Regions from separate parts of the Streptomyces sp. NPDC044033 genome, predicted to be linked through region 2. Evidence: riboswitches for the same ligand, from Rfam matches in the RefSeq annotation. Region 2 holds a riboswitch; each other region holds the start of a gene.
What was found. Region 2 has a riboswitch for cobalamin ahead of cobN (cobaltochelatase subunit CobN). Riboswitches for the same ligand answer to the same signal wherever they lie in the genome.
Positions count from the first base shown of each region.

Region 1: another riboswitch for cobalamin. It lies ahead of AC07AB_RS29570 (enoyl-CoA hydratase/isomerase family protein); the one in region 2 lies ahead of cobN (cobaltochelatase subunit CobN).
Region 3: another riboswitch for cobalamin. It lies ahead of AC07AB_RS14880 (ribonucleoside-diphosphate reductase subunit alpha); the one in region 2 lies ahead of cobN (cobaltochelatase subunit CobN).

Region 1 is NZ_JBWKFF010000019.1:116,803-121,063, forward strand. Features, by position in the region: gene AC07AB_RS29555 (CbtA family protein) at 1-718, opposite strand, end outside; gene AC07AB_RS29560 (CbtB domain-containing protein) at 791-1,015, opposite strand; gene AC07AB_RS29565 (histidine phosphatase family protein) at 1,327-1,914, shown strand; cobalamin riboswitch at 1,933-2,102, shown strand; gene AC07AB_RS29570 (enoyl-CoA hydratase/isomerase family protein) at 2,340-3,431, shown strand; gene AC07AB_RS29575 (enoyl-CoA hydratase) at 3,523-4,261, shown strand, end outside.
Region 2 is NZ_JBWKFF010000002.1:21,194-25,454, forward strand. Features, by position in the region: gene cobN (cobaltochelatase subunit CobN) at 1-1,794, opposite strand, end outside; cobalamin riboswitch at 1,965-2,108, opposite strand; gene cobG (precorrin-3B synthase) at 2,536-3,864, shown strand; gene AC07AB_RS04325 (precorrin-8X methylmutase) at 3,967-4,261, shown strand, end outside.
Region 3 is NZ_JBWKFF010000007.1:77,642-81,902, reverse strand. Features, by position in the region: gene AC07AB_RS14880 (ribonucleoside-diphosphate reductase subunit alpha) at 42-2,414, opposite strand; cobalamin riboswitch at 2,569-2,695, opposite strand; gene AC07AB_RS14875 (TolB family protein) at 3,037-3,849, shown strand; gene AC07AB_RS14870 (TolB family protein) at 4,104-4,261, shown strand, end outside.

The DNA.
Region 1 (4,261 bases), on a different contig from region 2:
CGGGCGCCGCCTTGGGGATCAGGAGCCGTTCGGCGAGGTGGCCGAAGAGCAGGCCGAAGCCGGCCCACATGACGAGTTGGATGGTCAGCGCCGTGAGGCGGAACTGCCAGAGCAGCGTGGCCGGGAAGTCCTTGGGGACCTCGTTGATCGCCGGCAGGAGGGCGTAGGCGATGCCGATGACGACGGCGAAGGCCGCGCCGGCCGTGACGGTCGCGTACCAGTTGCCCAGCCGGGGGGCGAGCCGTCGGCCCAGGATGAGCGCGCCGACGGCCAGCAGGACGCTGAGCACGATCATCAGGAAGTAGAGCGTGGTGCGTTTGCCGATGGTGTCGGGGTCGCCGACGGACGGCGGGTTGGCCGGGTACTTCAGGAACGGCACCACGTAGACGGTCAGCAGCGCGCCGAGGGAGATCAGGACGGCGGTCGCCCGCGGGCCGATCCTGCCGACGCGGCCCACCGCGACGCAGAAGGCGAGCGCCGCGATGCCGCCGAGCGCGACGCCGTAGATCAGGACGCCGGTGGCGAGCCCGGCCGTGGACTGGAGGGTGCGGCTGACCAGTTCCACGCCGTGTTCATGGCTGTGCCCCTCCTCGTACGCGATGGCGGAGTCGACCCTGGACTCGCCGAGCAGATAGGCGACGAGCAGGGCCGGTACGCCGGCGACGAGACCGGCGAGCATGCCGCGTACGAGCAGGGCTCGTACGGATATGGAGTTCACGAGTGCGTTCCCCTTGTTCTCAGTGTCTGTGCGCAGTGACTGGACTCGGAAGATCGGTCTCAGCGACTGGTCTCAGTGGCAGGGGAAGCCGAGGAGGTGGCGGCCGTCGTGCACCCACTCGTGCACGTCGGCTCCGGAGATGAGTGAGGTGGCGCCCTGTTCGGCGCCGACGAAGTACAGGAGCACCAGCATCAGGATGCCGAAGAAGACGGCCCACGGCGCGATCTTCTTCAGGGAGATGGGGGTGATCGCCGGTACGGCGGGGGCGTTGGGGGTGGGGGCGGCGGAGTGTGCCATGGCAGAACCTCCTGGGGAACACGCGTCCCGGTCGTTGGTGCCGTGGACGACGGTGCGGGGTCTGACTTCCCTGCCGCCGCCCCGAGTCGGGGCCGCGGCCTGGTCCACAGTGGCGCGACCGTGCCGGGTTCTCACCGGACTTCCGTCACACCGTCGTCATGTCCACGCGACCGTACCGCGCCGTGACCTGCGACGCCACGGTGTGTGGCGGCCCGGATGCCGCACGCCCCGGCATCGGCGCCCGCGACGGGCGTGATGTGCTGGGGCCTGGGCCGGGCAGTCCGGCGCAGGCCCGGAGGGAGTGGGACAGGATGACGGTGCGGGTGCTGCTGGTGACGCCGGCGGTCAACGCGGAGCTGCGGCAGGCGCGGTTCGGCGACGACTCGCCGCTGGACGGCGCCGGGTTGCGGCAGGCGCGCGCCGCGGCGGGCGGACTGCCGCGCTCCGGCCGTCAGGTGCGCGCCGCGTCCAGGCGCTGCCGCGAGACGGCCGAAGCGCTCGGTCTGGCGGCGGCGGGCGCGGTCCCCACGCTCGACGACCTCGACGCGGGCCGCTGGCGGGGCCGGTCGCTGGCGGAGGTGGCCGAGGCCGAGCCCGGCGCCGTGGCCGAGTGGCTGGCGGACCCCGGAGCCGCGCCGCACGGCGGTGAGTCGGTGCGCGGGCTGGTCACGCGGGTCGGGGACTGGCTGACGGCCTGCGAGGACGGCCGGGTACTCGCCGTCGTGGAGCCCGCCGCGGTGCGCGCGGCGATCGTGCACGCACTCGACCTGCCTCCGCAGGTCTTCTGGCGGCTCGATGTGCCGCCGCTGGCGCTGACGGAGCTGAGCGGCGGCGCGGGGCGGTGGAACCTGCGCTGCGGGCGGCCGCTCGGGGCCGGTTCCCCGGAACCCTGGACTTAGTAGGACGTCCAACTATATGTTCGTGGGGAAACCCGCGGTGCAGGGAAGCTGGTGTGAATCCAGCGCGGTCCCGCCGCTGTGACCGGGGAGTGCGTCTTCGCGCAAGCAGGCCACCGGCGAGAGCCGGGACGGCGGAAGGCGCGCGCTGAACCGGAAGTCAGGATACTGACCGCGGGGTATTCCGTGTGGTCCACGAGGATGGAGCGAACACGCATGGCACCGGTCTGTTCCCGCGCACCGGACGGTCCCGCGACGGCTCCGGCGGCGCCTCCGCCCTGACGCCCCGCGTCTGCCGGCCCCGCTCCCTCCCTGACACACCGCGCCTGCCGGCTCCGGTTCCTCGCCCACGCGTTCCCCGCCCACGCGCCATCGCGCGACGGCACGCCCCGCCCCTGGATCCCCTTGACGAGAACAGGTTCTGCCACGTGAGCCCCTCCCCGCACGACGAAGCGCCCGCCGACGACGCCGTCCTCCTCCGCAAGGACGGCCGGGCGGGCCGGATCGTCCTCAACCGCCCGCGGGCGTTGAACGCCCTCACCCACTCCATGGTCCTGCGCATCGACGCCGCGCTCCGCGCCTGGGAGCACGACGGCGACGTGGCCACCGTGGTCATCACCGGGGCCGGTGAGCGCGGCCTGTGCGCGGGCGGCGACATCCGCTCGATCCACGCGGACGCCACCGCCTCGGGCGGCGCCTCCACCGGTTTCTGGCGCGACGAATACCTCCTCAACGCCCGTATCGCCGACTACCCCAAGCCCTATGTGGCGGTCATGGACGGCATCGTCATGGGCGGCGGGGTCGGCCTCTCCGCGCACGGGGGCGTCCGGATCGTCACCGAGCGGTCGAAGGTCGCCATGCCGGAGACCGCCATCGGCTTCGTACCCGACGTGGGCGGCACCCACCTGCTCGCCCAGGCGCCCGGGGAGCTGGGCACCCATCTCGCCCTGACGTCCTCCGCGATGGGCGCGGGCGACGCGTTGCTGTGCGGATTCGCCGACCACTTCGTGCCGTCGGACCGCCTGGAGGCGCTCGTGGACGCGCTGGCCAGCACGGACGCGGACGCCGCCGTACGGGCCGAGGCCCGCCCCGCGCCGCCCGGCGTGTTCGAGGAGCGGCGGGAGTGGATCGATCGCTGCTACGCCGCCGGGACGGTCGAGGAGATCGTGGAGCGGCTCTCGAACACCGGGATCGCGGCCGCCAAGGAGGCCGCCGAGCAGATCATGGGGAAGTCGCCGACCGCCCTGAAGGTGACCCTGCGCGCGCTGCGCGGCGCCCGCGCCCTGGGCGCGCTGCGGCCGGTGCTCGACCAGGAGTTCCGCGTCTCGTGCGCGGCGCTCGCCTCGGCGGACCTGGTCGAGGGCATCCGCGCCCAGGTCATCGACAAGGACCGGCGGCCGCGCTGGTCTCCGGCGACGCTCGAAGCGGTCACCGAGGAGCACGTGACCGGCTTCTTCGCGCCGCTCGGCGACGGCGAACTCGGGCTCGGCCCGGCCCCGGCGGAGGGACGGCGGCCGTGACAGCCGCCGCCGCGGGGATGAGCAGCGTGGGCGGCGGCCGGGCCGAGGACTCCGGCGCCGCGGACAGCACCGTCGAAGGGACGTACAGCCGATGACCGATTACGAGACCATCCTGCTCGACCGCGAGGGGCGCGTAGGCGTCATCACCCTCAACCGGCCCCGGGCCCTGAACGCCCTCAACCTCCAGCTCATGGACGAGGTCATCGACGCCGCGACCGCTCTCGACCGCGATCCGGACATCGGGTGCGTCGTGATCACCGGATCGCGGAAGGCGTTCGCGGCCGGCGCCGACATCAAGGAGATGCAGCCCAACGACTATATGGACGTCTACCTCAGCGACTGGTTCGCCGCCTGGGACCGGCTGGGGCAGCTCCGCAAGCCCACGGTCGCCGCGGTGTCGGGGTACGCGCTGGGCGGCGGGTGTGAGCTGGCGATGCTCTGCGACATCGTGCTGGCCGCCGACACCGCGGAGTTCGGCCAGCCGGAGGTCAGGCTGGGCGTCATCCCCGGCATCGGCGGGTCGCAGCGGCTGACCCGCGCGGTCGGCAAGGCCAAGGCGATGGAGCTGTGCCTGACCGGCCGGACGATGGGCGCGGACGAGGCCGAACGGGCGGGCCTGGTCTCGCGGGTGGTCCCGGCCAATGAGCTTCTCGCCGAAGCGCTGGCCACGGCGGGCACCGTCGCCGAGATGTCCGCGCCCGTCATCATGATGGTCAAGGAGAGCGTGAACCGGGCCTTCGAGACCACTCTCGCCGAGGGCGTGCGGTTCGAACGCCGGCTGTTCCACGCGACGTTCGCGACCGCCGACCAGAAGGAGGGGATGGCCGCGT
Region 2 (4,261 bases):
GAGCTGCTCCAGGCGCGCGATGTCGCCGTAGGACTCGGCGCGGGCCATCGGCGGCACGAGGTGGTCGACGAGGGTGGCGTGGGCGCGGCGCTTGGCCTGGGTGCCCTCGCCGGGGTCGTTGACCAGGAAGGGGTAGATGAGCGGCAGGTCGCCGAGGGCGGCGTCGGGGCCGCAGGCGGCGGAGAGGCCGGCGTTCTTGCCGGGCAGCCATTCCAGGTTGCCGTGCTTGCCGAGGTGCACCATGGCGTCGGCGCCGAAACCGCCGTCGGCCCGGTCGGCGGCGATCCAGCGGTAGGCGGCCAGGTAGTGGTGCGAGGGCGGCAGGTCGGGGTCGTGGTAGATGGCGATGGGGTTCTCGCCGAAGCCGCGCGGCGGCTGGATGAGGATGAGCAGGTTGCCGCGGCGCAGGGCGGCCAGGACGATGTCGCCGTCCGGATTCCGGCTGCGGTCGACGAACATCTCGCCGGGCGGGGGTCCCCACTGGGCCTCGACGGCCTCGCGCAGTTCGGCGGGGAGCCGCTCGTACCAGCGCCGGTAGTCGGCGGCGGGGATGCGGACCGGGTTGCGCGCCAGCTGCTCCTCGGTGAGCCACTCCTGGTCGTGGCCGCCGGCCTCGATGAGGGCGTAGATCAGCTCGTCGCCGACGCCGGATTCGAGGCCGGGTACGGGCTCGGTGCCGAAGTCGTAGCCCTCGGCCTTCAGACGGCGCAGCAGGGCGACGGCGCTGGCGGGGGTGTCGAGGCCGACGGCGTTGCCGATGCGGGAGTGCTTGGTGGGGTAGGCGGAGAGGACGAGCGCGAGGCGCTTCTCGGCGGCCGGGATGTGGCGCAGCCGGGCGTGGCGCACGGCGATGCCGGCGACGCGGGCGGCGCGCTCGGGGTCGGCGACATAGGCGGGCAGGCCGTCCTCGTCGACCTCCTTGAAGGAGAACGGGACGGTGATCAGGCGGCCGTCGAACTCCGGGACGGCGATCTGGGTGGCGGCGTCCAGCGGGGAGAGGCCCTCGTCGCTCTCCTCCCAGGCGGCGCGCGGCCCGGTCAGGCACAGGGCCTGGAGGATCGGCACGTCGAGGGCGGCGAGCGCGCCCGCGTCCCAGGACTCGTCGTCGCCGCCGGCGGACGCCTCGGCGGGCTTGGTGCCGCCGGCCGCCAGGACGGTGGTGATGACGGCGTCGGCCGCGCCGAGCGCTTCGACCAGCTCGGCCTCGGGCGCGCGCAGGGAGGCGACGAAGAGCGGGACGGGTGTGCCGCCCGCGTCCTCGACGGCCTTGCAGAGGGCCTCGACGAAGGCGGTGTTGCCGCTCATGTGGTGGGCGCGGTAGTAGAGCACGGCGACCCGCGGGCCGCTCGCGTCCGCGCGGGGGGTGCGCTCCAGCGGGCCCCAGGTGGGGGCGGGCGCGGGCGCCTCGAAGCCGTGGCCGGTGAGCAGCACGGTGTCGGAGAGGAAGCGCGCGAGCTGCTCCAGGTTGGCGGGCCCGCCGTGGGCGAGGTAGGCGTGCGCCTCGGCGGCGATGCCGATGGGGACGGTGGACGCCTCCATCAGCTGGGCGTCGGGGGCCTGTTCGCCGGTGAGGACCACCACGGGGCGGTCCCCGGCGAGCAGGGCGTCGAGCCCTTCCTGCCAGGCGCGTACGCCGCCGAGGAGCCGTACGACGACGAGCTGGACGCCGTCGAGGAGGCCGGGCAGCTCGCTCAGGTCGAGGCGGGCCGGGTTGGCGAGCCGGTAGGGCACGGGCCCGTCGGCGGCGCGCGCGCTGAGCAGGTCGGTGTCGGACGTCGACAGCAGCAGGATCACTGGAACTCGCCTCGCGTAGTCGTTCCGGGCCGGGTGGCCGAGGGGGCCCGGCGGCTGGGGGTACGGGAGCCCGCGGCAGAGCGGCGGGCGACGGACAGCGGGTGCGTCCGGGGCGCGCGGGGCCGGAACATGCGCATGCGTCGGCAAGCCTTCCTCGGGGTCCGCGCCCCGGGCGGTGGGAGGACGGCGGGAGTTCCTGACTCGCCCGGCATGGCTGCCTGGCTCACAGTGGCGGGACCGTGCCGGAGTCTCACCGGCTTCCTCCCCTGGCGCCGTCGCTGGCGTCCGGCGGATCGAAATGATCCACCGATGAGCATAGTAAGCGCTATGCACCGCGAGCCGCGGTGCTACCCGGCACCCGACCAGCACCTAAGAGCGAACGGCCACCCATTCCAGCCCGCCGCGCGGCCAAGGACGCACGGTCACGCGTTCCAGCCCGTCCGGCGCTTGAGGACGAAGGAACGCCCCATCCAGCCCGCCGCCCGGCCGAGGACGCACGGTCACCCATTCCAGCCCGTCCGGCGTTTGAGGACCGGGGACCGGGGCCGAGCCCCGATTCAGCCCGTCCGGCGCTTGAGGACCAGGGACCGGGGCCGAGCCCCGATTCAGCCCGTCCGGCGCTTGAGGACACAGCCACCCACACCAGCCCCGCCACAGAACACCCCCAGCAACCGCCGGAGGCATTGGCACCGAGAGCCACCGCCGCTCACCGAAGTGGAACGTCTCGGTATGCTCGCCGCCATGCCCCTCGCCCCCGCATCCACCCCGCCCGGGGACCGGCCGGCCGCCCGGCAGGGCGGCGACGCATGTCCCGGAGCGCTGCGCCTGCACCCCGCCGCGGACGGCGCCCTGGCCCGTATCCGCGTCCCCGCCGGACTGCTGATGGCACGTCAGGCACAGGCGCTGGCCCGCGTGGCGGCGGAGCTGGGCGACGGCAGCCTCGACCTCACCTCGCGCGGCAACATCCAGGTGCGCGGACTCGCCTCCGACCACGGGGCGGAGCTCGCGGACCGGCTGCGCACGGCGGGACTGCTCCCCTCCGACCGGCACGAGCGCGTACGCAACATCGCGGCATCGCCGCTCGCCGGACTCGACGGGGCCGGACACGCGGACGTACCGGCCTGGGCCCGCGAGCTGGACGCGCTGCTGTGCGCGGACCCGGACACGGCCCGGCTCTCGGGACGCTTCCTCTTCGGTCTCGACGACGGCCGCGGCGACGTGGCGGCCCTCGCCCCCGATGTGACATTGATCGCAGGTCAGGAGGGTCGGGCGGCCCTCGGCTACGGCATCGGAGGACCGACCCTCGGCCTCGCCGGCGAAGACGCCCCCCGCGCCGCCGTGCTGGCGGCGCGTGAATTCCTGAGCGCACGCGACGGCAGCGGTGCCGACGCCTGGCGCGTTACCGACCTCCCCCAAGAGCACCGCCCGCGCACCGGCCCGTTGGCCGCGCGCCTCGCCGCCGAGGGCATCGGCAGCACCCCGCTTCCCCCGACCTCACCACCGCTGGGCGCTCCGCCCGCCCCCGGCCTCATCCCCGGCCCGCACGGCGCGTACGCCCTCTCGGTGGCGGCGCCCCTCGGGCGGATGACCGTCGCCCAGTGGGAGCTGCTCATCGAGGCGGCGGCCTGCGACGGAAGCGGCGAGCTGCGTGTGACACCCTGGCGCGGCATCGTCCTGCCCGGTCTGCGGGCCGCCGCCGCCCCGGAGCGGCTGGCGGTTCTGGCGGACGCCGGTTTCGTCACCGGTGAGGGGTCCGCCTGGCACGGAGCGGGGGCCTGCGCGGGCCGGCCCGGCTGCGCGAAGTCCCTCGCGGACGTACGGGCCGACGCGGCGGCGGCGCTCTCCGGGCGGAGCGGCGGCGGCCTCCCGGTGTACTGGTCCGGCTGCGAGCGGCGCTGCGGTCACCCCGGCGGCGACTGGGTCGACGTCCTGGCGACGGGCGACGGCTACCGGGTCACCGTACGGCCGGTGCCCGGCAGCGCGGACGGCCCCGGCGGGCCGGCCGGGGCCGAGGCCATCGCGCCGGGGCGGCGGCTGGCCGACGCGGTGACGGCGGCGCGCGCCACGTAGCCTGCGTGCCCGACCGGTGGCCACCTCTGAAGCAACGGCCGGCCCAGCCCCGGCCCGACACCGCACAGCCAGACCCAGCCAGACCCAGTCAGTGATCCCAGCATGCGAGGAACAGTGTTCGACTACGAGAAGGACGGGGCGGCCATCTACCGCCAGTCCTTTGCCACCATCCGCGCGGAGGCGGACCTCGGCGGGCTGCCGCCCGACGTCAGCCAGGTCGCGGTGCGGATGATCCACGCCTGCGGGATGACCGATCTCGTCCGCGATCTCGCCTACTCCCCCGGCGTCGTCGCCCGCGCCCGCGAGGCGCTGCGCGCCGGGGCGCCCATCCTGTGCGACGCCAACATGGTCGCCAGCGGCGTCACCCGCAAGCGGCTGCCCGCCGGCAACGACGTGA
Region 3 (4,261 bases), on a different contig from region 2:
CACGGCTTCTTCGGGCTCGGTCTTCTCGGGAGCGGTGGACATTACTGGCACGCCTCGCAGGACTCGGGGTTTTCCAGGGAGCAGGCGACGGCCTCGGGGTCGGCGGCGGCCGCCGGCTGCTGTGCGGGTACGGACGCGCGCGCGGACTGGGCGATGCGGGTCGCCGGGCGCGAGCGGAGGTAGTACGTGGTCTTGATGCCGCGCTTCCAGGCGTACGCGTACATCGAGCTGAGCTTGCCGATGGTCGGCGAGGACAGGAAGAGGTTCAGCGACTGGCTCTGGTCCAGGTAGGGCGTACGGGCCGCCGCCATGTCGATCAGCGAACGCTGCGGGATCTCCCACGCGGTGCGGTACAGGTCGCGGACCTCGGCGGGGATCCAGCCCAGCTCCTGGATGGAGCCGTTGGCCTCCGTCATCGCGTCCCGCGTCGTGCGGTCCCACACGCCGAGCTTCTTCAGGTCCTCCACCAGATAGGCGTTGACCTGGAGGAACTCGCCGCTGAGCGTCTCGCGCTTGAAGAGGTTGGAGACCTGCGGCTCGATGCACTCGTAGACGCCCGCGATCGAGGCGATGGTGGCCGTCGGCGCGATGGCCAGCAGCAGCGAGTTGCGCATGCCGGTCTTGGCGATACGGGCGCGCAGCGCCGCCCACCGGTCGGCCCACCGCGGCTCCGCGTCGGGGTAGTGGTCCGGGTGGAGCACGCCGCGCGCGGTACGGGTCGCGGACCAGGCCGGGTGCGGGCCGTGCCGCTCGGCGAGGTCGGCGGACGCCTCGTACGCGGCGAGCATGATCCGCTCGGAGATCCGGGTGGACAGCTCCGCGGCCTCGGGGGAGTCGAAGGGCAGCCGGAGCCGGAAGAAGACGTCCTGGAGGCCCATCAGGCCCAGGCCCACCGGCCGCCAGCGGGAGTTGGAGGTCCCGGCCTGCTCGGTCGGGTAGTAGTTGATGTCCACGACGCGGTCGAGGAAGGCGACGGCGGTACGGACCGTGGCGTCGAGCCGCTCCCAGTCCATCTCGCCGTCCGTGCCCAGGTGCGCCGCGAGGTTCACGGACCCGAGGTTGCAGACGGCCGTCTCGCCGTCGTCGGTGACCTCAAGGATCTCGGTGCACAGGTTCGAGGAGTGGACGACCCGGCCGGGCTCGGCGGTCTGGTTCGCGGTGCGGTTGGCGGCGTCCTTGAACGTCATCCAGCCGTTTCCGGTCTGCGCGAGGGTGCGCATCATCCGGGCGTAGAGGGCCCGTGCCGGGATCTGCTTGATCGCCTGGCCCGCCGCCTCGGCCGCGCGGTACGCGGCGTCGAACTCGTCGCCCCACAGGTCGACCAGCTCGGGCACGTCCACCGGGGAGAACAGCGACCAGTCGGCGTCGGCCTCGACGCGGCGCATGAACTCGTCCGGGATCCAGTGCGCCAGGTTGAGGTTGTGGGTGCGCCGGGCCTCCTCGCCGGTGTTGTCGCGCAGCTCCAGGAACTCCTCGATGTCCGCGTGCCACGTCTCCAGGTAGACGCAGGCCGCGCCCTTGCGCCGGCCGCCCTGGTTGACGGCGGCGACGGAGGCGTCGAGGGTCCGCAGGAACGGGACGATGCCGTTGGAGTGGCCGTTGGTGCCGCGGATCAGGGAGCCGCGGGAGCGGATGCGGCTGTACGAGAGGCCGATGCCGCCGGCGTGCTTGGAGAGCCGTGCGACCTGGTGGTAGCGGTCGTAGATCGAGTCGAGCTCGTCCAGCGGGGAGTCCAGCAGATAGCAGGACGACATCTGCGGGTGCCGGGTGCCGGAGTTGAAGAGGGTGGGGGAGGAGGGCAGGTAGGACAGCGAGCTGGTGAGCCGGTACAGCTCGGCGACGTCGTCCAGGGCCCGTACGGACCGGTCCTCGGCGAGGCCGCACGCCACGCGCAGCAGGAAGTGCTGCGGGGTCTCGATCACCTGCCGGGTGATCGGGTGGCGCAGCAGGTAGCGGCTGTGCAGCGTGCGCAGGCCGAAGTAGCCGAACCGGTCGTCGGCGCCGTCGGCGAGCGCCTGCTCCACCAGGGCGTCGAGCCGGGCGGTGTGGGCCGTGACGAACGCGGCGGTCTCGTCGGCGATCAGCCCCTCGCGGTGGCCGGTGGCGACGGATGCGGAGAAGGAGAGCGCGCCCTGACCGGCCGCCTCGCCGGCGATGGCGAGGGTCAGCAGCCGTGCGGCCAGCCGCGAGTACTGCGGCTCCTCGGCGATCAGCCCGGCGGCGGCCTCGGTGGCCAGCGACCGCAGTTCGGCCGCGTCCGAACCGGGATGGCGGCCGCGCAGCGCGGCGGCGGCGACCTTGCCCGGGTCGGTGGCGGGCAGATCGGCGGTGAGGTCGGTCAGGGTACGCAGCAGTGCGGTACCCGGGCCGTCGGACGCTACCTCTGAAACCGGATCGGCGGTCGCGATGGTCACGGTGTGGCTCTCCCTCGCTCGGCAGGGGGCCAGGAGGGAAGGGGCGATGGGCGCGTACGGGCGCGCTCCGGAAAAGGGCACGCCGCACCGCGTCCACCGGCCCAACCCGCGAGGCCCGGACGTATTCGACGCCCAGGCCGGGTATGGCGGCTCGGCCACGGGCGTGCTGGCGGCAGGTCCTCGGACTCATGGGTACGTAAATGCGCACACATACACCGTTGCGGGACAGTTCCGGATTTACACCGGATTCCCCTGCGACGACAGCGAGCATGAGCATACATCTTGTGCTGGCGGTCGCACGCACCCCCATATCTTGTGTCGCTCTCCGCAGGGAGTGGGGTGAATGTGCTAGTGGTGCCGCCGCGATTCGCGCATGCTTATCCCGCGATCCTCCCGCGTCCCCGCCGCGTTTTCGGCGCGATTCCGCCATGTTCGCGGGCCCCGGGCCGCTGTCGGCGGCTGTTGCCGGTGTATGACACGGGTCCCGGTCTTCCCTGCTGCAACAAGCGTATTGAAGCCCGGTACCGCGCCCGATTCGTTGACCGTCCACCGCCAGCGGAGTTGGCTCGTCCGCGGCGGCGAGGGCCGGCCGCGCGCATCCGGCATCCTAGGAGGGGACGAGATGGGCAGACGCACGCGCATGGCCGTCGTCGGAGCGGGGATATGCGCGCTCGTGCTGCTGCCGGTGGCGGCGGCCGCCGCCTGGCCGGAGGCGCCGCGTACGGAGCCGATCAGCGCCGCCGCCGACGGGACGCGGGCGGCCGGCTCCTCCGGCGGCGCGCCCATCTCCTACGACGGCGCGGTCATCTCCGCCGACGGCCGCTACGCCGTCTTCTCGTCGGACGCCGCCGACCTCGTGCCCGGCGACACCAACGGACAGGTGGACCTCTTCACCATGGACCTGCGGACGGCCGAGACGGAGCGCGTCACCGTCGCCACCGACGGCACGCAGGCCGACTCCTGGTCGGCGGAGCCCGCGATCAGCGCGGACGGCCGCTATGTCGCCTTCGTCTCGGCGGCCACCAACCTGGTGCCGGGCGACACCAATGGGGCGGACGACCTCTTCGTACGCGACCGGCGCACCGGCCGCACCGAGCGGATCACCGGCGACGGTACGGGCGCCGGGGCGGCCGGCGCTGCGCGGGCGCCGACGATCAGCGCCGACGGCAGCGTCGTCGCCCTCGCCTCCACCGCCACGGACCGCGAGCCGGGGGACGCCGACGCGGTTCAGGGCGGCTTCGCGCGCGGTCCCGGGACCGGTGCCGTACGCCTGCTGGCCCGCGGGGCCGACGGGAGCCGGATGACGGTGTGGCAGGGGGCGGTGGGGGCCGGTGGGTCCGGGCGGACGGTCGTCTTCGAATCCGCCGGCAGCCGCTCGGCGCCCGGCGGCGCCCATAGGGCTTCGGACGTCTTCATCCGGCGCCTTGGACAGTGACGGAGGCTGAAATCGTTCGGCCCCGGCTGCCCGGCTGCCCCGCCGCTCGCCCGTCCGCCCGTCCGCTCGCCCGCCAAGGGACCGCGTCTGTGGCGCGAGGGACGGAACATGGCACAGGGGTAGGACACGAGTCCCGGCTTCCCCTGCCGCAACAGGCGTATGGGGGTCCTGTCGGCTGTCCGAAGCGTTGACCGTGTACGGCCGGGGGAGTTGGCTCGGCGGGTACGGATGACTCTTGGGAGGGGAGAGCCAGGATGGGCTTACTCAGACGCACGGCCGCCGTCGGCGCGGCGGCCTGCACGCTCGCGCTGCCGATGGCCGGCGCGGCATGGGCAGGGCAGGGGGCGCCGCACACGGAGCGGGTGAGCGTTGCGGCGGACGGTACGCAGGCCGACGCCGCCTCCTTCACCGA